DNA from 4 places in the Phytobacter sp. V69 genome. Region 4 is predicted to be linked to each of the others. Evidence: predicted binding sites of a transcription regulator. Region 4 holds the regulator's gene; each other region holds the start of a gene.

Region 1 (5,940 bases), on a different contig from region 4:
GGGACTTCGGTGCCGATCACGTAGGTAAGCGATTTTTTCAGCTCATCGCTGGCGGTTTCTTCTGCGGCCTGGCACAGGCGTGCTGCGCGCTCGGCGACAACTTTCGGATCCAATGGGACAGGATCGTCTGCGCAGGACATTGATGCATCAAGGTGGATCTTCGTGAAGCCGGCAGCAACATAGGCCTTGATGAGGTCGACGGATTTTTCCATTGCTGCTTCTGCGGTCTCGTTCTGCCAGCAGTTAGGTCCGAGATGATCGCCGCCTAAAATTAACCTTTCCAGTGGGAACCCCACCTCTTTCGCAATAGTAAAAACAAAATCCCGAAAATCAGCCGGTTTCATCCCGGTGTAGCCGCCAAACTGGTTCACCTGGTTTGATGTCGCTTCAATCAGTACTTTTTTATCGCTATGGGCATCAAAGCGAAGTGCCGCTTCAATTACCATTGGGTGCGCTGAGCAGACTGAGCAGATTCCGAGATGTTCCCCTGCCTTATGGCGGGCAATAATATCTTTCACTTTATCCTCCGGGTTATTTCTGAATTCTTTCAATAATTAGTCAACTGCTTTCACAATTTTCCTTCGCAACCGCAGTCGGCGATCACTTTACGTACCACCTCTTTCATGGCGGCTTTCGCGGGCACCATGTAGTGCCGCGGATCGCTGGCGTCCGGATGTGAAGCGAGGTATGACTTGAGCGCGCCCGAGAAGGCGATTTTCAATTCTGTCGCGACGTTGACTTTACAAATACCCAGGCTGATGGCGCGGCGAATGTCATCCCCAGGCAAACCTGATGCGCCGTGCAGTACCAGCGGGACATTCACACGCTGGCGAATCTCTTCGAGGCGGCCAAAATCGAGTTTGGGGTCGGCGGTATACAGGCCATGGGCGGTTCCGATCGCGACGGCCAGCGAATCGATGCCCGTTTGCTGTACGAATTCAAAGGCTTGGTCTGGGTTGGTATAAAGGGCATCCTTGCCATCTACGACAAGATCGTCCTCCTGCCCGCCCAGACGCCCCAGTTCCGCTTCAACGCTAACGTCATAGCGATGGCAATAGTCGATGACCTTTTTCACCAGCTCAACGTTGGCGGCAAAAGGATGGTGGGAGCCGTCTATCATGACGGAGCGCACGCCAGTTAGAACTTTTCTTTCTATATCAGCAAGTTGTTCGTGATGATCGAGATGTATCGCCAGCGGTTGATTAAAGGTTTTCGCCAGATCGCCAGCGATGGCGACAATGTTGCCTGTACCGGCATAGCTGAATGTACCAGGCGTGCCTGCAACGATCAGAGGAGAACGTAGTTCTGCGGCGGTCTCGATCACCACCTGCAACGTTTCAAGATTGTGGATATTGAATGCCGGGACGGCGTAGCCTTTTTGTTGCGCTTTGTTAAGCATCGCTTTCGTCGAAATGATGTACATCCTGCCTCCGAAACCTTTCGTTTATTTTCTTCGAAAGAATATATAGGGTATCGTAACGTTTTTTTGTGAGTTAAGTCAGAAAAATGAAAGATACGAAAGTGAAAGGAGGTTTTCGAAAGTGGCGGGGGGGGTAGAGAAGTGGCAAAACAAAGAACAAGAAAAGGACAAAAGAAGAGCAAAAAAAAGCATGGCCTAAGCCATGCTAATAATACGATGAGATTTTTATAATGATGAATCAAGTCACCGGAGCCGGGTTGAACACAGCCAGTTGGTTGTGCAGACCCCATTGATCCGAGAAGGTTTTCTTACGGCCGCTTGCGACATCCAGAATGAAGTGGAACAGTTTCCAGCCCACATCCTCGATAGTCTCGTCGCCCGTTGCGATAGTCCCTGCGTTGATATCCATCAGGTCGAACCAACGGTTTGCCAGTTCAGTACGGGTCGCCATCTTGATAACCGGCACGGCCATCAGACCGTACGGTGTACCGCGACCGGTGGTGAAGACCTGCACGGTGATACCGGAAGCCACCTGCTGCGTACCACAGACGAAGTCGCTCGCTGGCGTGGCTGCGTAAATCAGACCACGTTTGGTCGGACGCTGGCCCGGAGAGAGCACTTCAACAATGGCGCTTTTGCCGGATTTGGCGATAGAGCCGAGGGCTTTTTCCACCACGTTAGCCAGGCCGCCTTTTTTGTTCCCCGGAGACGGGTTAGCGCTGCGGTCAGTTTTACCCATGTCCAGGTAGTTATCGTACCAGGCCATTTCTTCGAGCAGGCGTTTGCCTACTTCTTCGGTTTCTGCACGCGGTGTCAGCAGGTGGATAGCATCACGTACTTCGGTCACTTCGGAGAACATGACGGTCGCACCACAGCGTACGAACAGGTCGGATGCATAACCGACTGCCGGGTTCGCGGTTACACCGGAGAACGCATCGCTACCACCACACTGGGTGCCAACAACCAGTTCAGACGCCGGGCAGGTTTCGCGTTTACGTTCGTTCAGTTTTGCCAGGTGACGTTCTGCCACTTGCAGAATGTCGTCAACCATTGAGCGGAAGCCAACATGGTGCTCATCCTGCAGACGGACGATGCTCGCGCTGTCTACCGGAATGGCTTTCACATCTTCGGTACCCTGCAGCAGACGTTCTGGCTGCAGTTTTTCACAGCCCAGACCGATCACCATCACTTCGCCACCGAAGTTCGGGTTCAGCGAAATGTTGTGGATGGTACGGATAGGCACCACGGCTGCCGGTGCGTTGATCGCTACGCCACAGCCGTACAGGTGGTTCAGACCGACCACGCCATCGACGTTCGGGTATTTCGGCAGCAGGTCGCGTTCAATAATTTTCACGACATAGTCAACCACGCCCGCCACGCAGTGCACACTGGTGGTGATGCCGAGGAGATTTTTGGTACCAACGCTGCCATCGGCGTTGCGGTAGCCTTCAAAGGTGTAACCTTCGAGCGGCGGCAACGGCTCAGGCACTTTTGTCGCCAGCGGAAGGGTGTTCAGCGGCGGTGCTTTCGGTAATTCAACGGTGGATTCATCAATCCAGCTGCCGCGCGCAATATCACGCACCGCATAGCCGATGACTTCACCGTAACGAACGATTTCACCGTGATGAGGAATATCTACCAACGCAACTTTATGGCCTTGCGGGATATGCTCGATTAACTCGAGACCATCCGGAAAACGGGTGCCCGCTTTTAATCCATTGTCATTGACGATGATAGCGACATTGTCGGTGTCGTGTACTTTAATATAAAACGCCGTAGGCGACTGCTGTCTAATTTCAATGTCGGCCATTGTCAAGTAATCTCCAGCTAACTATACGATGCATTACTCAAAAAAAGAAAGAGGGGACGTTCTGTAATTATCAGAAAATTAAAACCTCGTTTGATGAAATAATAATGTCAGGAGTTTGAATATTAAAGTGTGATCTAAATCACTTATTTTCGTGATTAGCCGCCCTGTAAGGATGGGAATTGCCAGATCTGTGCATCAGCGCCCAGGCATGTGTGCATATGCTCAAAATATTCTTTTAAACCCACGTCAGAATTGAGCATCACTCCAGTGCGTGGCCAGTTGGCGGTGATTATACTGAGCGGTAATAAAATACAAACATGCCATTACCTGATATTACGCTTCGAAAGCTTATTTTAATAAGTCGGGTAAGTTACACATTAAAAAAATTATATTTGTAAAATTAAGCCGTGCCCGAGGAAAAACATATGTCTGTACAAAATTCAATTGAAGTAAAAAGGGGAATACCAACCCGATATTTAATTCTGCTGATTATCTTTATTGTAACAGCAATTAACTATGCGGACCGTGCGACGCTCTCCATTGCGGGAACGGAAGTGGCCAAAGAGCTGCAGCTTGACTCGGTATCAATGGGTTACATCTTCTCTGCGTTTGGCTGGGCCTACCTGCTGATGCAGATTCCGGGCGGTTGGTTACTTGACCGTTTTGGTTCGAAAAAAGTTTACACCTATAGCCTGTTTTTCTGGTCGCTCTTTACCTTCATGCAAGGTTTTGTCGACATATTCCCGATAGCATGGGCCGGTATCTCCATGTTTATCATGCGCTTTATGCTGGGCTTCTCCGAAGCACCGTCCTTCCCGGCCAATGCCCGTATCGTGGCGGCCTGGTTCCCGGCAAAAGAGCGCGGTACCGCTTCGGCGATTTTTAACGCGGCGCAGTATTTTTCGCTCGCACTGTTCTCACCACTGCTGGGTTATCTGACCTTTGCCTGGGGCTGGGAGCACGTGTTTACCGTGATGGGTGGTCTGGGCTTCGTACTGACCGCAATTTGGGTTAAGTACATGCATAACCCGACTGACCATCCGCGTATGAGTCGTGAAGAACTGGATTACATCTCTGCCAATGGTGCAGTGGTGGATATGGACCACAAGAAAGCCGACGATGGCCAAAAAGGTCCGAAACTGGATTACATCAAGCAGCTGTTATCCAGTCGTATGATGCTCGGCGTGTTCTTTGGTCAGTACTTCCTGAACACAATTACATGGTTCTTCCTGACCTGGTTCCCGATTTACCTGGTACAGGACAAGGGCATGTCGATTTTGAAAGTGGGTTTTGTCGCGTCCATCCCGGCCCTGTGTGGCTTTGGTGGTGGGGTGTTGGGCGGTCTGTTCTCTGACTACCTGATCAAACGTGGTTGCACCCTGACCATGGCGCGTAAACTCCCAATCGTACTGGGGATGTTGTTGGCTTCCAGCATCATTCTGTGTAACTACACCGACAACACCGTGCTGGTTATCGCATTGATGGCACTGGCGTTCTTCGGTAAAGGTTTCGGCGCGTTGGGCTGGCCGGTTATCTCCGATGTCGCACCGAAAGAAATTGTTGGTCTGTGCGGCGGCGTGTTTAACGTGTTTGGTAATGTGGCATCGATCGTGACCCCGCTGGTGATTGGGTACATGGTCAAAGAGTTGCATTCGTTCAATGGGGCGCTGATCTTTGTTGGCTGCTCGGCCCTGATGATGATGGTGTGCTACCTGTTTGTGGTAGGCGACATCAAACGTATGGAATTGAAAAAGTAAGCAACGGCTTAAAAAATTAAGGTGCAAAAGATGAGTAACGATATCTTCCCGAACAAATTTAAAGCTGCACTGGCGGCGAATCAGGTTCAGATCGGTTGTTGGTCGGCGCTGGGTAGTCATATCAGCACTGAGGTTCTGGGTCTGGCAGGTTTTGACTGGTTGCTGCTGGACGGTGAACACGCCCCGAATGACGTGCTCTCTTTTGTACCGCAGTTGATGGCGCTGAAAGGCAGTGCCAGCGCACCGGTGGTACGTATCCCGACGAACGATCCGATTGTGATCAAACGTCTGCTGGATATTGGTTTCTACAACTTCCTCGTACCGTTCGTTGAAACGGCAGAAGAAGCCGCGAATGCGGTTGCTGCAACCCGTTATCCGCCAGAAGGTATCCGCGGCGTGTCTGTTTCTCACCGCGCCAACATGTTCGGTACCGTGCCGGATTACTTCGCGCAGTCGAACAAAAATATCACCATCATCGTGCAGATCGAATCTCAGGAAGGCGTGGATAACCTCGACGCTATCCTCGAAACCGACGGCGTTGACGGCGTATTCGTCGGCCCGAGCGACCTGGCGGCAACCCTGGGTTACATCGGTAATGCGGCGCATCCGGAAGTTCAGCGCACCATTCAACACATTTTTGCTCGTGCGAAAGCTCACGGCAAACCGAGCGGTATCCTGGCACCTGTTGAAGCAGATGCTCGCCGTTATCTGGAATGGGGTGCGACCGTTGTTGCTGTCGGCAGCGACCTGGGCGTGTTCCGTGCGGGTACGCAGAGACTGGCAGACACCTTTAAAAAATAATCACACCACCATTGGATAAAGAGAGAGACGCAATTATGACGATGAAAGTTGGTTTCATTGGCCTGGGCATCATGGGTAAACCAATGAGTAAAAACCTCATTAAAGCAGGTTACTCACTGGTGGTCTCCGACCGCAATAAAGACGTCGTTGCC
Region 2 (5,940 bases), on a different contig from region 4:
TGCTTAATTTGCGGTATCGAGAGTCGACAGCTCTTTATCGATGAAGTAGAGGCCTTCGCCGCTTTTACCTGCCAGCGTCAGCTTATCAATAACGGATTTAAACAGTTTCTCTTCTTCATGCTGTTCTGCGACGTACCATTGCAGGAAATTAAAGGTTGGATAATCCTGCGAGGTCATTGCCACGTGCGCCAGTTCATTAATTTGACGGGTAATGAGCTGCTCGTGTTCGTAGGTCGCACGGAATAACTCATCCAGTGAGCCATATTCAGCCACCGGCGAGGTGATGGTGTTAATGCGCGGCAGGCTGCCGGTATCTGTCAGATAATCAAACAGACGCTGCATGTGTGTCATCTCTTCCTGGGCGTGACGACGCAGAAACGCGGCCGCACCTTCAAAGCTGTTATAGCTGCACCAGGCGCTCATTTGTTGATAAAGCAGAGACGAGAAAAGTTCGAGGTTCATCTGCTCATTCAGTTTTTCAATCATTTCAGCTTTAAGCATGGTGCCGCTCCAGAAGAATAATAAAGGGGGGTAATGAGCGGCCACTATAATTTGTTATTTAATTATTTGCAAAAGGTAAAATAAAAAATAATTTTTATTAAAAATGAGAATGGGAATAAAACGCATTGCAGGGAAATAAATGGGGAAATGATAATTGTTCTATATTTTAAATAAATATTAATGCCAGCGAAAATTCGCTGGCATTAACCGTTACCATGCCCCGATGGTTGGGGTGCGGTTGAGCGCCATACCGCGGCACTGGTACTGAATGGTGATGGTGGTGTTCATGCAGACAGAGCCACTGATCAGGCTGCAGGTTGAAATCGGTTGACCGTAGGCCACCGCGGTCGCATAGCCCATTTGTTGGCACTGCTTGTTGGCGGTTCCCTGCGTGGTGTATTCGTCATAGTGCGCGTCTTGCATCATCGCCTGACTGAAACTTAGGCGGATCAGACCATTGGTATTGTCAACGTTACTGACTTTGGGTTCTTTTGTTATCGAGCACCCGGCGAGCAGTAGCAGCGAGGCGGCAACAAGGATTTTGTTCATTAAATCGCTCTGATTCTTATGGGCATTGTTGCATCTTACCGACTTCTCACGCGGGCAATCGGCAGAATAGCCTGCGTAACTGGCCTTTTTACGCGCAACGGCGTTCAGTCTGCCAGGCGGTCATAAATCTGGGCAAAAACATTCTGCTGCTGGCGAAAAAGGGCGACCAGCCGTGGGTCAAAATGTCGACCATTGCCATCCTCAATCATCTGCACGGCTTTTTCATGGCTAAAGCTGGGTTTATAGATGCGTTTTTGTCGTAGCGCATCGTAAACGTCGGCCAGCGCCAGGATGCGCGCTTCCAAAGGGATCTGCTCCCCGCGCAGGCCTTCCGGATAGCCGCTTCCGTCCCATTTTTCATGATGAAAATGGATCATGTTTTCTGCCACTGACCCCAGCGATAGCCCCTGAATAATGCGCCAGCCCTTGATTGTATGCAGTTTCATCTCGTCAAACTCATCCGGGGTGAGTGGCCCTTCTTTGCGCAAGATGCGTTCGGGGACCGCAATTTTGCCGCTACGGTATTCGTCATTAATCAGCTGATTGACGTCTTCCCTGATGGCACGCAACTGTGGGCTAAAGGCAAACACACAGGTGATGCGCAGGGCGGGATAATTGATAGTAACGCGCGGTATTGTCCATTTCGCTGGCGTCGTTAATGTAGAAATCCGTCCGCTCCTCGGTGCGGATCACACCGCTGTATAAGCCGTAGCTGTCGCTATTGAAACGCTGGCTAATCTCATCTCCGCCAATGGGGCGTATCTGGATGTTATAGCCAAAGCGCTCATTGAGCATGCCGGCGATACGTGGGTACAAGCCCTGATAATTTCCTTGCGCGTCGCGCCAGAACTCGAAGCTTTCACCGTCATAGACCCACGGGGAATAGGATCCGGCTGTTTCTGATGTGCAGACGGGGCTGCGCTGGCATGCCCGAGCCAGAGAAGCGTGCTACAGAGTAAGAACAGTGAGAAAAGCGAGGTGGTTAGCTTTCTTCCGCAGCACCATTTCACCTGGGCATCCTCAGTCGTTGTCACTATTGTTTTATATGCAGTTTAGTAAGCCTTTGCCTGCCGACATTTTTTTCTTCATTTTGCGAGCCTGCAAGACGCTCAGGGTCGTTACCGGCAAAAATGTGAAGGCAATTTGCTTTTTTAAAACATTTTTTCATTAAATTTGAAAGTATGTTTGTCAGGTAGTAAGGTTGACTAAATTTGGCTATCCAATGCATTAACCAGGAGATGAACATGAAGATTGCACTGATGATGGAAAACAGCCAGGCAGGGAAAAACGCCATCATCCTTAAAGAGCTTAAAACGGTTGCGGATGAAAAAGACTTTCCGGTCTTCAACGTGGGCATGAGTGATGAAAACGATCATCACCTGACCTATATCCACCTTGGTATTATGGCCAGCATTCTGCTGAATGCCAAAGCGGTTGACTTTGTGGTCACCGGCTGCGGCACAGGGCAGGGCGCGCTGAGGTCCCTGAACATCCACCCGGGCGTGGTATGCGGCTACTGTATCGATCCGGCTGATGCGTTCCTGTTTGCCCAGATTAACAATGGCAACGCGCTGTCATTACCGTTCGCGAAAGGCTTTGGCTGGGGCGCGGAACTGAATGTGCGCTTCATCTTTGAAAAAGCGTTCACCGGCCGTAACGGTGAGGGCTATCCGCCGGAGCGTAAAGAGCCGCAGGTGCGTAATGCCGGTATCCTGAATCAGGTGAAAGTGGCGGTGGTCAAAGAGAATTACCTCGACACGCTGCGCGCTATCGATCCGGAGCTGGTGAAAACCGCCGTATCTGGCCCGCGTTTCCAGCAGTGCTTCTTTGAAAATTGCCAGGACAAAGAGATCGAAGCCTTTGTACGTGAGATCCTTGCCTGATACCCCACGGGGCCAGCGTGAGCTGGCCTCTGTTTTCCCGCAGTGTTAAAAGAACGTTTTTTCCCGCCCGATTTTTCCAAATATATTTTAAAAACCTAAAAAACTTTAGCGTTATAACTCGCAGATTCAACACGCATTTTTAACAAAAAACCGACTTCTTAAAAAATTAAAAAGTGATTTACATCACGGAATGCTTGCTTTTTGTGATGTGGGTCATATTATGTACGCATCAACCGATAACACCTGCATAACAAATCGCCGGAGCAAGACATGAAACTGCGTAAAATCCTGAAAAGCATTTTTGAAACCTACTGCAAAACTTTCAAAGACGTACCCCCTGGTGCTATGTTCTGATGAAAAAAACCTGCCGAGAGCAGGTTTTTTTATGTCCGCAGTAAAAGGCGGAACAGCAGTGAAAGCGGCGATTTTTCGCCGCTTTTTGTTTATCAGAAGAAGACCGAAACCAGCATGTAGCTGGCGGCGCAGGCGCAGCTCACGCCAATCAGACCCGGAATAATAAAGCTGTGGTTAATAATAAACTTACCGATGCGCGTGGTGCCTGAGCGGTCAAAGCCGATACAGGCCAGGTCGCTTGGGTAGGTCGGCAGCACAAAGTAGCCGTAAGAGGCCGGGAAGAAGGCCAGCAGCATTTTGGGTTCGACGCCCAGCATCAGGCCCATGGGGGCGACGGCGGTCAGTGCGGCGGCCTGGCTGTTGACCAGTTTCGATACGAGGAACAGAACGATCGCGTAGGTCCACGGATGGCTTTTCACGACGCCTTCCAGCGCCATTTTTAACTCGTCCAGATGCGCCTGGAAAAAGGTATCACTCATCCACGCAACGCCGAAGACTGAGAAAATTGCCACCATCCCCGCTTTGAATACCGCACCGCCGGAAATGGCGGACGCGTTGACTTTACAGACCACCAGCATCACGGCACCGGCAATCAGCATTATCATCTGAATGACCAGGTTCATGGAAAGCGGGGAGATCTTACCTTTGACTTCGAACGCCGGACGCAACTGCGGCAATGCCCCGAGTAACACCACGACCAGGATCCCGGCAAAGAAGATCCACGTTGACCAGTAAGCCTGCTTCGGGAAGCTCTGATTCATCAGCGTTTCGCTGCCGCCGTAGATGAATTCACGCTGTTTCGGGTCTTTTAATTTCGCCTGAAACTCCGGATCGTCCGCCAGATCTTTACCACGACGCAGGCTCCACAGTGCCGCAATGGCCACCCCGAACAGGGATGCCGGGACAGATACGGCCAGTATTTCAAGGATGCTCCACGCATGGCCAATACCATGTTGTGCAGCAAGTATCGAGACCAGTGAGACGACGGCAACTGACACCGGTGATGCGGTGATCGCCATCTGCGAGGCAATGGACGCCACTGCCATTGGGCGTTCCGGGCGAATATTTTTCTTCAGTGCGATGTCGGCAATGATAGGGAACATGGTGTAAACCACATGTCCGGTGCCACACAGGAAGGTTAATGTCCAGGTGGTGAATGGTGCCAGCAACGTGATGTGTTGCGGGTGGCGGCGTAATAACCGCTCGGCGAATTGCATCATTACGTTCAGACCGCCTGCGGTTTGCAGCGTGGCTGCACAACCGATAACGGCAAGAATCGTGAGCATAACATCAACCGGCGGCTTGCCCGGTTCCAGACCAAATACAAAACTCAGGATAAAAAGGCCGATACCGCTGATTAAACCCAGCCCCATCCCGCCAAAACGCGTCCCTATTAATAAACAGAGAATTATAATGATAAATTCAATGGTAATCATGACTCACCTTGTCCTTGACATTAACACATTGAACAAATCATTACATTTTGTAATGCCTTTCAATGAGAGCCAGATCCAATTTGAGCAAATTTAATAAAAGCAATAAGTTATACACTTTCCATTAACAAATGATTCATACCTTGGCAAAATAATAGATCAGCCGTGCAAATAGGGGTTTGCATTCGGCTGGTCGCAGTATATTTAATGGCGGGAATATTACCAGGTTAAGGAAATTGATTCTCTGGAATATATATCGAGATGCTTTTTAAATTCTTCACTGTTGCCTTGTTGTTCTGCGTGAATATTTTCCAGAAGATTGAGTGTCAGTGTATCAGTATTCATTTTAGCCTCTTCAGCCAGACACTCCAGTTCATAGGCGCGCAGCGCCTGGTTTTCCAGAATCTGGCTGAGTGCATCATCAAGACAGGCGACGCTGTGATCCGGCATATTGACCGCTCTAATAACAGGGTGCCTTCCCGATGCCTTGATATAATCGAATACGCACATCATATGGGTCACGCATTTTTGTGCCTGAATACGCAGAAATACGCCCATACGGGGCTGGTTGCGCTCCATACACCAGTTGCTGAGCGAAATATAAATATGTGATGCTCGAAATTCCAGATTCATTTGTGCATTTAATTTTTGCGCCATTGCGGAGGTCGTCATAATAATATCCTTATTGCAGGGTAAGGTTTCGCACGTGATTATTTAATGCGGTAAACTTTCCAGCAGTCCTCTACCTCGATGGGAGTAGCATAGCGAGTTTAGCGGTTTAAGAATATCCTCAATTATATTACTTTACCGTTCGTTACACCCCTGTGACATTTGGATGATCCTTTTTTTATTCTGTTATATCTGCTCATTTTTTATTATTTTCGGTGTGAATAATTCACCGGGCAATAATAGATATTTTGTTCAACGTACTGATAATTCGCCGGTTGTATAAAAAGTGACAGGTTGTGTATAGCAAACGGCAAGAGTGTGACCTGTGGGTGATTTTGAAACAGTGTTTTGATTTATTGTAAGGACAATTATTTACAAAAACAGGGTAAGGAGTCCGTAATGAAAAAAGTGGCGGTGCTGTTGGCGCCAGGGTTTGAAGAGGCAGAAGCGATCATAACCATCGACATTCTGCGTCGCCTGCATATCGAGGTTGAGACGCTGGCCTGCGCAGAGTCCCGTGCGGTGGTGAGCTATCACAATATTCCGATGGT
Region 3 (5,940 bases), on a different contig from region 4:
GCTTCCAGGAAAAAGAAGAGAAAGCGGGCGGTTACCCTAGCACTGTACAGGGACAATATGACTATATCCACGATTTAATGCAGTCGGTTGTCAATGTTCAGGGCCATCGCGGGAAAGGTATTTTTTATTGGGAACCGACCTGGATTGCTGTTCCCGGAAATACCTGGGCGACACAGGCGGGAATGAATTATATCAACGACAAGTGGAAAGAAGGGAATGCGCGAGAAAATCAGGCGCTGTTTGATTGTCAGGGAAAAGTACTGCCCTCGGTGAAAGTCTTTAATTAACTCTGGTGTTGTAAATTTCAGGATCTTTAATATGAATAAATTTGCGCCTTTAAGCCCGAAGGTTGTCTCGCTATTGCATGGCGCGGACTATAACCCGGAGCAATGGGAGAATTATCCCGACATTATTGATAGCGATATTGCCATGATGAAACAGGCAAAATGCAATGTTATGTCGGTCGGGATATTTAGCTGGTCAAAACTGGAACCACGGGAAGGTGAATTTAATTTCGCCTGGCTGGATGTGGTCATTGAGAAATTATATGCGGCGGGAATTCATATTTTCCTCGCCACGCCGAGCGGTGCGCGGCCGGCCTGGATGTCGCAGAAATACCCGCAGGTGCTGCGCGTCGGGCGCGATCGCGTCCCTGCGCTGCACGGTGGGCGGCATAACCACTGTATGACATCTCCGGTCTACCGGGATAAAACGCTGAAAATCAACGCGCTGCTGGCTGAACGATATGCGCAGCATCCGGCGGTGCTCGGCTGGCATATTTCCAACGAGTACGGTGGTGAATGCCACTGTGATTTGTGTCAGCAAAAATTCCGTGACTGGCTGCAGGCCCGCTATCAGACGCTGGAAAATCTCAACCACGCCTGGTGGAGCGATTTCTGGAGCCACACTTACACCGACTGGTCGCAAATTCAGTCGCCGTCGCCGCAGGGCGAAGTGTCGATCCACGGCCTGAATCTCGACTGGCGACGCTTTAATACCGCCCAGGTCACCGATTTCTGCCGCCATGAAATCGCACCGCTGAAAGCGGCGAATGCGCAGCTTCCGGTGACCACCAACTTTATGGAGTATTTCTACGATTACGACTACTGGCAGCTCGCGCCGGCGCTCGATTTTATCTCCTGGGACAGCTATCCGATGTGGCACCGGGACAAAGATGAAACGCAGCTTGCCTGCTATACCGCGATGTATCACGACATGATGCGCTCGCTTAAGGGTGGTAAGCCGTTTGTGTTGATGGAGTCAACGCCGAGCGTCACCAACTGGCAGCCGACCAGCAAAGTGAAAAAACCGGGGATGCACATATTGTCATCGCTACAGGCGGTGGCACACGGTGCGGATTCGGTGCAGTACTTCCAGTGGCGTAAAAGTCGCGGTTCGGTAGAGAAGTTCCACGGTGCCGTTATCGATCATGTCGGTCATCTTGATACCCGCGTTGGGCGTGAGGTGTGCGCGCTGGGCGAGAGGCTCGAAAAGCTCGCGCCGGTGATGGGCTGTCGTACCGATGCGCGTGTGGCCGTCATCTTTGACCAGCAAAACCGCTGGGCGCTGGATGATGCCGAAGGACCGCGCAATAAGGGGATGGAATACGAAAAAACCGTCAATGAACATTATCGCCCGTTCTGGGAAAAGGGCATCGCGGTGGATATCGTTGACGCCGATGCCGATCTGAGTCTCTACCAACTGGTGGTCGCACCGATGCTGTACATGGTGCGCGACGGCTTTGCTGAGCGTGCCGAAGCGTTTGTCGCGGCAGGCGGCCATCTGGTTACGTCCTACTGGACCGGGGTGGTGAACGAGAGCGACCTTTGCTACCTCGGCGGTTTCCCTGGCCCTCTGCGCAAACTGATTGGCGTCTGGGCCGAGGAAATCGACTGTCTGGACGACAATGAGCGCAATCTGGTGCAGGGGCTGGCGGGTAACGAGGCAGGATTACAGGGGCCGTATCAGGCGCGCCATCTGTGTGAACTGATTCATGCCGAGAGCGCAAAACCGCTGGCGACCTACCGGGATGATTTTTACGCAGGACGCCCGGCGGTAACGGTCAATCAGTTCGGCAAAGGTAAAGCGTGGCACGTTGCTTCACGCAACGATCTGGCCTTCCAGCGCGATTTCTTTGCCAGCATTATTGACGAACTGGCGCTGCCGCGCGCCGTGGAACAGGATTTCCCACCGGGCGTGGTGGCGACGGCGCGCACCGACGGTGAAACCACCTTTGTCTTTATCCAGAACTTTAGCGGCCAGCAGCAGACGATTACCCTGCCGCAGGGCTACCAGGATTGTCTGTCTGCTGCGTCCGTCAATGGTTCGCTGCAGCTGACACCGTGGGATTGCCGTGTTGTTCGCCGTCAGGCGTAAAATCTGACCTATGTGCCTGCCCATTCGGGCAGGCTTTTTTTTATCTGTCAAAAATCAGGAGTCGATGATGGTGAGTCTTAAATCTTTCCTGCACTACTTCTCTGAACCGAAAAATACCGCGGCTGTACCCATCAGCGATGCTGAGCTGCAATTGATCCAGCGGCTGGCGCAGGCGTTTGGCGGTGCGGAGAATATTGAGAATGTCGATGCCTGTCTGACCCGTTTACGTGTGACGGTGAAAGACCTGGGCATTGTGGATTCGCAGGCACTGCAACATGAAGGGGCGCTGGGCGTGATTATTCTTGGGCAGCAGGTACATGCCATATTTGGCAAACAGTCAGATGCGCTGCGTAAATTACTTGATGAACATTTCTCTTCCCGCGCATAAATAAAAAAGGGATACCCGCAAGGGTATCCCAAAATACATCCCAGGAAAGCAATGGCAACATAAATCCTGTCAGGCAATAACCTGGCAGTTCTCGGAGATAAATAACGAGGGTAAAACAGTACTCTACAAAATCATTCTCGCTATATCGTGATGGCCACACGGTGAATGTCCGGAAGTTTACTTAAATAAGTAACCGGGGTGAACATAAGCGGCCAACCAAGAGATAACGTGAGGGTAAAGCTTATTTACCACCAGGCTTCAACTTGTACGCCAAAATTCCATGTATTATTTTTAGTCCCGTCTTCAAATGATTTACCATCTTCCGAATCATTTAAATACGAAGCGAAAACGCGTAATTCAGGGCGAGACATAAATTCCGGGCCATCTGCCAGACCCACTGCGAAGGTGTATTTTTCGCCGCTCTGTTTGTAGTGGGTACCGTTTTTATAGTCGTCTTTCTGGTAGAAACCACCGACTTCGCCGATCAGACGCACATAATTGGTGAGCTGATACTGCGCGCGACCCACCAGTGAAACCAGACGGGTTTTGTCGGTATATTCCGTAATGTCGTTGACAGAGCCGTAGGTCAGTACGTGGTTCAGTGAGAACTTCTCGGTAAGCGGAATCAGCCCGGTGTTGATCACACGATAACCGCTGGCATCGTTCACATAGTGCCACATGTCATACCAGCCGCCACCCTGCGACACCATATTTTGCGCCAGCCCTTTGTTCGCGTATTGCAACACCAGCTTGTTATAGCCGCCAAACATATCCTGGCTGATTTCGCCGGTCACCATCACACCGTCATCCGCTTCGTATAATCCGCCGTAATCTTTCTGTTTTTTGGTCGGATTTGGCATCGCGTAGTCAATGCCGAACTCCGTCCATGCGCCTGACCACGGCTTCCAGCCCGCATAGCGTACGTCGATATAGTTGATGTTAACGTCATTGTCGTTGTCGACGCGGTAATCAACGTCATTGGAGTCGCCGCGGATCCAGGCCACCGAGACCGCGCCCGGCCCGACGGTGTAGTTTTCAATCCCGGCACCGGAACCGGAGATGTTCCAGTATTTGGTATCGATGATGTGCAGATCGTGGCGCTGGTAGTAGCGTTTCCCGCCCCAGATCACCGCGTTCGGGTCGTTGGGAATCAGCCCTTTGATTTGCAGGTTCAACTGGCGCAGGCCGAACTGTGCGTCGTCGCCGATGGTGGTTTCGTTGTCGTTAGAGCCGTCGGAAACCATGCTCACCATGCTGTCGAGGTAAAAACTTACGTCGTCCTTTTTATACACCTCTGAGCCCAGTTCCAGTTCTGCGTAAGTATCGGATTCGTTACCCAGGCGGCCCAGCTTGTTCTTTTGCCACTCAACCTGTCCACCATCGCCGGACACGCCTACGCCGCCGCGCAGGTAGCCGTGAAAGTCGATAGGTACAGATGTCGCAGCCAGCAGTGAAGGTGAAGTCAGCGCAGCGGCTAACGCAAGAGTGAGCGTGCGTAGCGTAGTGTTCATATCATTCCTCTTATTGTTTTGTATTACGTTCACATTAGCGATGTCATAAAATGCCTAAATGTAAAAACAGGCAAACTAACGATTGCGAATATGTGATTAACTGCAAATAAAACAGCCTTTTTTGTTACAGTTAGCGAAATTCTTCACAATGTTGGGTATTGTGAGCGTGATACTTATTTTGAGGAATTGAAGCGAGGGGATGTGTGGTGAGCGTTTTTTTAGGTAGCCCCTGTTACACTTGGCGCATAACAACATAAGGAACCGGACCATGAAGTCTAAAAGTGCAACGCTGGAAGACGTAGCCCGTCATGCGGGTGTCTCCTACCAGACCGTGTCCAGGGTACTCAACAAATCTGCCAATGTATCCGAAGCCACGTGTTTAAAAGTAGAGAAATCCATAGAGTTACTGCGTTATGTCCCAAACCGGCTGGCGCAGCAGTTGGTGGGGAAGCAAAGCCAGACGGTTGGCCTGGTGACGACCTCCCTGGCACTGCATGCTCCTTCGCAGGTGGCGGCGGCGGTGAAACGCTACGCCAACCTTGATGGCTACCAGGTATTGATTTCAATGATCGATGAGAACGTCAATCAAGACATTCAATCCGCCATTAACGAACTGAAGTCGCAACTGGTGGACAAAATGATCATCAACGTGCCGCTGGAAACCGAAGAGGCGCAGCGTATCGCGTCTGACAACGATGATATCGTTTGTCTGTTCCTCGATGTCGATCCCTATAGTTCCGTGTTTAACGTTTCGTTTAACCCAGCAGACGGCACCCGTGCCAGCGTCAAACATCTCTATGACCTGGGCCATCGGGAGATTGCGCTGCTGGCCGGGCCAGAAACGTCGGTGTCGGCAAATCTGCGGCTGAAAAGTTGGGTAGACACACTCAACGGTTATGGACTGAAACCGGTGACGGTATTTCATGGCACCTGGGATGCGCAGAGCGGGTACACGGGCGCGTTACAGATGTTACGTGAAACGCCAAATTTCACCGCCGTATTGGTGGGGAATGACCAGATGGCGCTGGGTGTGCTCAGCGCGTTCCACCAACATCAGATTGCCATTCCGGGCGAGAAGTCGGTGGTGGGTTATGATGGAACCTATGAAAGTTCGTTCTTCCATCCGGCGTTGACCACCGTTTCGCTGGATCTCGATTTGCAAGGGAAGGAAGCGGTGCGCCGCCTGCTCGATAGCGGACACGGTGATGCGGCGCGCAGTTCGTCAGTGTTGCCTGCAAAGCTTATCGTCCGGCACTCCACCGGGGGCATACAGGAGCAGGGGATCAACCTGCAGGATATCGCCCAGCAATTGCAGGTCATTGCGCATAAGTTATGGAAGTAAGCGGTCGATTTATCTACTGGCTACGGGGCATTCCACGCTATGAAAGCGAATGCTATTGAGCTAAGTGCCTAGCCAGCCATAGCCTGGATATTTGCGTCGCGTTTCTGGCGGGAATACGTCAGAAACGCGCTCAAGCGCTTTATTGCATCAGCAGGGAGTTGGCCTCCAAAGACATTTTTGATGTGATTAAAAAACGCGGGAAGGGATTGCCTGACCGAAAGTAAGTGAGTAACATCCGCTCTTTCGGATAAAGAAAATGTCTGTTACCGACTCACTTCTCGCTTTCTCCCTCGCTGCACTACTGCTCACACTCACTCCCGGTC
Region 4 (5,940 bases):
CACTCTGGTGAGAAAGGCATCAATTAAGGATAAAAGACGATTGTTAGCCTGAGAGTAATAATCAATGTCATAATTTGTGATGCAGATCAGAACAGGAGCAAAATAAACCTCGTACAGGAGCGAGATCCGCGTAAGAAGATTCTGTTTTTACTCCCTCTCCTCCACCAAAAAGTGCAGCAAATAAGCAGAAATCGACAAAGGCAAAAAAGGATAATGCCGGGAATTCATAAACACATCACGGAACTGACGGTATAGTAGGCGTTAACGAATTGGAAAATATTGCATCGTCATGACTCAAATAACCCCAGCAGAACTCGACATTCCCGGCGACGACAGCACGCTCTTCCGCCCCATGCGCGGCGGGAGCAATCCGCATTTTCAGACCATGCTGCCGCGTCTTATCCGCCGGAAACTGGGCTTTACCCCAACCTGGCAGCGCCTGGAACTGCCGGATGGCGATTTTGTCGATCTCGCCTGGAGCGAAGACCCTGCGCAGGCGAAACATAAACCCCGCCTGGTGGTTTTTCACGGGCTGGAAGGCAGCCTGCACAGTCCCTACGCTCACGGCCTGATCGAAGCTGCAAAAGCACGCGGCTGGCTGGGCGTAGTGATGCATTTCCGTGGTTGTAGCGGTGAGCCTAACCGTCTTCATCGCATTTACCATTCTGGCGAAACCGAAGACGGCACCTGGTTCTTACACTGGCTGAAACGTGAGTTCGGCGAGGCGCGTACTGCCGCGGTTGGTTATTCACTGGGCGGCAATATGCTCGCCTGCCTGCTGGCGAAAGAAGAAGATAGCGTCCCCCTGGATGCGGCGGTGATTGTCTCTGCCCCCTTCGTGCTGGAAGCGTGCAGCGAGCATATCGAAACCGGCTTCTCACGGGTGTACCAGCACTATTTGCTCAACCTGCTGAAAGCCAACGCGTCGCGCAAGTTAAAAGCCTATCCGGGGTCGTTACCTATTGATTTGCGCCAGTTGAAACGCCTGCGTCGCCTGCGTGATTTCGATGATGCGATTACCGCGCGTATCCACGGTTTTGCCGATGCGATTAACTATTATCGCCAGTGCAGCGCCATGCCATTGCTGAATAAAATCAGCAAACCGACCCTGATCATCCATGCGAAAGACGATCCTTTTATGGATCAAAACGTGATCCCCGATACGCAGACATTGCCGCCATCGGTAGAATATCAACTGACCGAACACGGTGGTCACGTGGGTTTTGTAGGCGGCACGTTGCTGCGCCCGGAAATGTGGCTGGAAAAACGGATCCCCGACTGGCTGCACACTTATCTGGAAAGCTGAAATGATTATTCCCTGGCAGGATCTGGCACCTGAGACGCTGGATAACCTGATTGAAAGCTTTGTCTTGCGCGAAGGCACCGATTATGGTGAACATGAGCGCTCGCTCGAACAAAAGGTCGCCGATGTAAGACGGCAGCTGAAAAACGGCGAGGCCCTACTGGTGTGGTCAGAACTGCATGAAACCGTCAACATTATGCCACGCTCGCAGTTTCGCGAGTAACGTGCAGGGCGGCAGGCTTCACCTACAATAATGGCTTACTCAGGGAGTTGCTATGTCCGCTAAACATCCGGTTATTGCCGTAACAGGTTCCAGCGGTGCGGGAACCACCACCACCAGCCTCGCGTTTCGCAAAATCTTCGCTCAACTGGATTTGCATGCCGCCGAGGTCGAGGGTGACAGCTTTCATCGCTACACCCGCCCTGAGATGGACATGGCAATCCGTAAAGCCCGCGATTTAGGTCGACATATCAGCTACTTTGGCCCGGAAGCGAACGACTTCGGCCTGCTGGAGCAAACCTTTACTGAGTACGGACAAACCGGCAAAGGCCAGGCGCGAAAATACCTGCACACCTACGATGAAGCCGTGCCCTGGAATCAGGTACCCGGCACGTTCACCCCCTGGCAACCGCTGCCGGAACCAACCGATGTACTGTTCTATGAGGGGCTGCACGGCGGCGTGGTGACGCCGCAGCATGATGTGGCTCGCCACGTGGATCTGCTGGTGGGCGTAGTACCCATCGTCAACCTCGAGTGGATGCAAAAGCTGGTGCGCGATACCAGCGAGCGCGGCCATTCCCGCGAGGCGGTGATGGATTCGGTGGTTCGCTCGATGGAAGACTACATCAACTTCATCACCCCACAGTTTTCCCGCACCCATATCAATTTCCAGCGCGTGCCGACCGTGGACACCTCCAACCCGTTCGCCGCCAAAGTCATTCCCTCGCTGGATGAAAGCTTTGTGGTGATTCATTTCCGTAATCTGGAAGGCATTGATTATCCCTGGCTGCTGGCGATGTTGCAGGGCTCATTCATTTCGCACATGAATACTCTGGTGGTGCCGGGCGGGAAAATGGGGCTGGCGATGGAACTCATCATGACGCCGCTGGTACAACGGCTGATGGAAGGTAAGAAGATCGAGTAGTTTTCTGGCAAACAGAAAATCTGCTTCCGCCCGATGTAGCCCCGGTTAGCGCAGCGCCACAGGGGAAATGTCGGATGCTGAAAGTGCCGGAGATCGCCTCCGGCAACACATCAGGCTTCGATCACTTCATACGAGTGTGTGATATTTACCGCTTTCTCCAGCATCAATGCCACAGAGCAGTACTTCTCGGCGGAGAGATCCACCGCACGCGAAACCGCGGCATCTTTCAGCGCTTTGCCGGTCACGATGAAGTGCAAATTAATATGCGTGAACAGGCGCGGAGCCTCTTCACGACGCTCTGACGTTAGCTTCACTTCGCAGTCTGTCACGTCGTGACGCCCTTTTTGCAGGATAGAGACAACATCAATAGCGCTGCATCCGCCTGCCGCCATCAGCACCATTTCCATCGGGCTTGGTGCCTTGTCGCCTGAGTTACCGTCCATCAGGATCTGGTGCCCGGACGCAGACTCGCCAAGGAACGTTAAACCTTCTACCCATTTCACACGAGCTTGCATTTTAATTAACTCCGGAGTTGCAATTTTCTTTACAGATTACGCGCACATAAGAAAAGTCGCAACGGAAGGCGACCTGCGTCAAGCTGAAGCGAGACACCAGGAGACAGGCAGCAAAAGCTATGCTAAAACAATCTGGATGCTACAGTGATATACATTGACGTTTAGCATGTATGCAGAGGACATCACATATTACAGGCCGCAGGCATGTCTGACGGTCCACTTCCCAGCTATCGGGAAGATAGATTGCAACCCCGGACGCGTTGTGTGAATCCAGCGTCTGGAGCCAGCTTATAACAGAGGATAACCGCGCATGGTGCTTGGCAAACCGCAAACAGACCCGACTCTCGAATGGTTCTTGTCTCATTGCCACATTCATAAGTACCCGTCGAAGAGCACGCTGATTCACCAGGGTGAAAAAGCGGAAACGTTGTATTACATCGTCAAAGGCTCAGTGGCTGTGCTAATCAAGGATGAAGAAGGTAAAGAGATGATCCTCTCTTACCTTAACCAGGGAGATTTTATCGGTGAACTGGGTCTGTTCGAAGAGGGTCAGGAGCGTAGTGCATGGGTACGCGCCAAGACAGCTTGTGAAGTGGCCGAAATCTCCTACAAAAAATTCCGTCAGCTCATTCAGGTGAACCCGGATATTCTGATGCGCTTGTCTTCTCAGATGGCGCGTCGTCTGCAGGTTACATCAGAAAAAGTCGGCAACCTCGCATTCCTTGATGTGACGGGCCGCATTGCACAGACGCTGCTGAATCTGGCGAAACAACCGGATGCAATGACCCACCCGGACGGTATGCAAATTAAAATTACTCGTCAGGAAATTGGTCAGATCGTCGGCTGTTCCCGTGAAACTGTGGGACGTATCCTGAAAATGTTGGAAGATCAAAACCTGATCTCTGCACACGGCAAAACTATCGTCGTGTACGGTACACGTTAATTCTCAAGCGGCGCATCGTACTTAGCGATGCGCCGTTTTTGTCTCTATTCCCCATGTGGCGCAGGCTGATTTATCACCCCGAAATCAACTATGCACTGCGACAAACGCTGGTGTTATGCCTCCCTGTGACCGTTGGCCTGCTTATCGGGCGTCTCGATCTCGGTCTGCTGTTCTCTCTTGTTCCTGCCTGCTGCAATATTGCCGGTCTGGATACACCGCACAAACGTTTCTTTAAACGCCTGATCGTTGGCGGTTCACTTTTTGCTGGCAGCAGCCTTACGGTACAGTTGTTACTGACACAAAATATCCCCTTGCCGCTGATCCTGACCGGACTCACGCTATTGCTTGGCGTCACGGCGGAAATCAGCGCCTTGCACGGACGCCTGCTGCCCGCCTCGCTCATTGCGGCCATCTTTACCTTAAGCCTCGCCGGGAATATGCCCGTCTGGGAACCGTTGCTGATTTATGGGCTCGGCACCCTGTGGTACGGCGCGTTTAACGCCTTCTGGTTCTGGCTCTGGCGGGAACAGCCGCTGCGCGAATCGTTAAGCCTGCTCTATCGCCAGTTGGCGGACTACTGTGAAGCAAAATACAGCCTGCTGACGCAACACGCCGATCCGGAAAAAGCCCTCCCGCCGCTGCTGGCACGCCAGCAAAAAGCGGTGGATATGATAAGCCAGAGCTACCAGCAGTTGCATATGCTGGCGGCCAATAAGAACAACGATTACAAGCGGTTGCTGCGTATGTTCCAGGTCGCGCTGGATTTGCAAGAGCATATCTCCGTCAGCCTCCATCAACCGCAAGAGGTTCAGGAGCTGGTTGAACGCAGCCACGCTGAAGAGGTTATCCGCTGGAATGCGCAAACCGTCGCCGCGCGGTTACGGGTGCTCGCCGATGACATTCTCTATCATCGCTATCCCCGGCGTTTCAATATGGATAAGCAGATAGGCGCGCTGGAGAAAATCGCCCGTCAGCACCCGGATAACCCGGTTGGACAGTTCTGCGCCTGGCATTTCAGCCAGATAGCCCGCGTTTTGCGCACCCAGCGTCCACTCTATGTTCGCGACCTGATGGCTGAGAAGCAGCGCCGCCTGCCGCTGCTCCCTGCCTTCAAAAGTTATCTGTCGTTGAAATCCGCTGCCTTTCGCAATGCGGCGCGGATAAGCGTCATGCTCAGCATTGCCAGCCTGATGGGCAGCGCGCTCCATCTGCCCAAGCCTTACTGGATCATGATGACGGTGATGTTTGTCACGCAAAACGGCTACGGTGCCACGCGGGTACGCATTCTGCATCGGGCGGCAGGCACCATGGCCGGATTGATCATTGCCGGCGCAACGCTGCACTACCACGTACCGGAAGGTTTCACGCTGGCGGCAATGCTGATGGTGACGCTGGTGAGCTACCTGATTATCCGCAAAAGCTACGGCTGGGCGATGGTCGGCTTTACTCTCACCGCGGTGTATACACTCCAGTTGCTCACGCTGAACGGCGAGCAGTTTATCGTTGCCCGTCTTATCGACACGCTGATCGGCTGCCTGATCGCTTTTGGCGGTGTTGTCTGGCTGTGGCCCCAGTGGCAAAGCGGCCTGCTGCGCAAAAACGCCCATGACGCGCTGGAAACCTATCAGGATGCCATCCGCCTGATTCTGAGCGATGATCCCCAGGCTACGCCGCTGGCCTGGCAGCGCATGCGGGTAAACCAGGCGCACAACGCCCTCTTCAACTCACTGAATCAGGCGATGCAGGAACCCGGCTTTGACACGCGCTATCTGGCCGATATGAAGCTGTGGGTCACGCACAGTCAGTTTATTGTCGAACACATTAATGCGATGACGACCCTGGCGCGGGAACACACCATGCTCACGCCGGATCTGGCGCAGCGTTATTTACAGTCGTGTGAAATTGCCCTGCAGCGCTGTCAGCAGCGGCTGGAATACGATGGACCGGGAAGTTCGGGGGATGTGAATATTCTGGAAGCACCGGAGAGTATGACGCACGGTCCAATGAGCACGCTGGAACAGCACCTGCAACGTA

Evidence for each region. Region 4 encodes CRP, which controls carbon source genes, mostly activating them, when cyclic AMP is high. Its sites were predicted from a motif close to ATGTGANNNNNNTCACAT; they were not measured.
Region 1: garD (galactarate dehydratase) is a predicted target of CRP. The motif match lies at 3,358-3,375, and genes of this name have one in related genera.
Region 2: azuC (stress response protein AzuC) is a predicted target of CRP. The motif match lies at 3,135-3,152, and genes of this name have one in related genera.
Region 3: ACSZPU_RS13070 (maltoporin) is a predicted target of CRP. The motif match lies at 4,366-4,383, and genes of this name have one in related genera.

What each region holds. Positions count from the first base shown of each region.
Region 1 is NZ_CBFFRL010000063.1:11,827-17,766, reverse strand. It holds gene gatZ (tagatose-bisphosphate aldolase subunit GatZ) at 1-518, opposite strand, end outside; gene ACSZPU_RS11130 (tagatose bisphosphate family class II aldolase) at 569-1,423, opposite strand; gene garD (galactarate dehydratase) at 1,659-3,230, opposite strand; gene ACSZPU_RS11120 (MFS transporter) at 3,656-4,987, shown strand; gene garL (2-dehydro-3-deoxyglucarate aldolase) at 5,018-5,788, shown strand; gene garR (2-hydroxy-3-oxopropionate reductase) at 5,824-5,940, shown strand, end outside.
Region 2 is NZ_CBFFRL010000034.1:4,374-10,313, reverse strand. It holds gene ftnA (non-heme ferritin) at 4-501, opposite strand; gene yecR (YecR family lipoprotein) at 712-1,050, opposite strand; gene ACSZPU_RS07020 (HD-GYP domain-containing protein) at 1,155-1,640, opposite strand; gene ACSZPU_RS07015 (hypothetical protein) at 1,627-1,866, opposite strand; gene ACSZPU_RS07010 (RpiB/LacA/LacB family sugar-phosphate isomerase) at 2,295-2,933, shown strand; gene azuC (stress response protein AzuC) at 3,204-3,287, shown strand; gene ACSZPU_RS07000 (anaerobic C4-dicarboxylate transporter) at 3,380-4,723, opposite strand; gene ACSZPU_RS06995 (ferritin-like domain-containing protein) at 4,940-5,392, opposite strand; gene ACSZPU_RS06990 (DJ-1/PfpI family protein) at 5,789-5,940, shown strand, end outside.
Region 3 is NZ_CBFFRL010000079.1:444-6,383, reverse strand. It holds gene ACSZPU_RS13085 (glycoside hydrolase family 53 protein) at 1-287, shown strand, start outside; gene ACSZPU_RS13080 (beta-galactosidase) at 319-2,376, shown strand; gene ACSZPU_RS13075 (PTS sugar transporter subunit IIB) at 2,444-2,764, shown strand; gene ACSZPU_RS13070 (maltoporin) at 3,010-4,275, opposite strand; gene ACSZPU_RS13065 (LacI family DNA-binding transcriptional regulator) at 4,544-5,617, shown strand; partial or broken gene ACSZPU_RS13060 (LysE family translocator) at 5,874-5,940, shown strand, end outside.
Region 4 is NZ_CBFFRL010000068.1:5,166-11,105, reverse strand. It holds gene ACSZPU_RS11810 (hydrolase) at 290-1,306, shown strand; gene ACSZPU_RS11805 (YheU family protein) at 1,308-1,526, shown strand; gene ACSZPU_RS11800 (phosphoribulokinase) at 1,579-2,448, shown strand; gene ACSZPU_RS11795 (OsmC family protein) at 2,559-2,963, opposite strand; gene crp (cAMP-activated global transcriptional regulator CRP) at 3,274-3,906, shown strand; gene ACSZPU_RS11785 (YccS/YhfK family putative transporter) at 3,960-5,940, shown strand, end outside.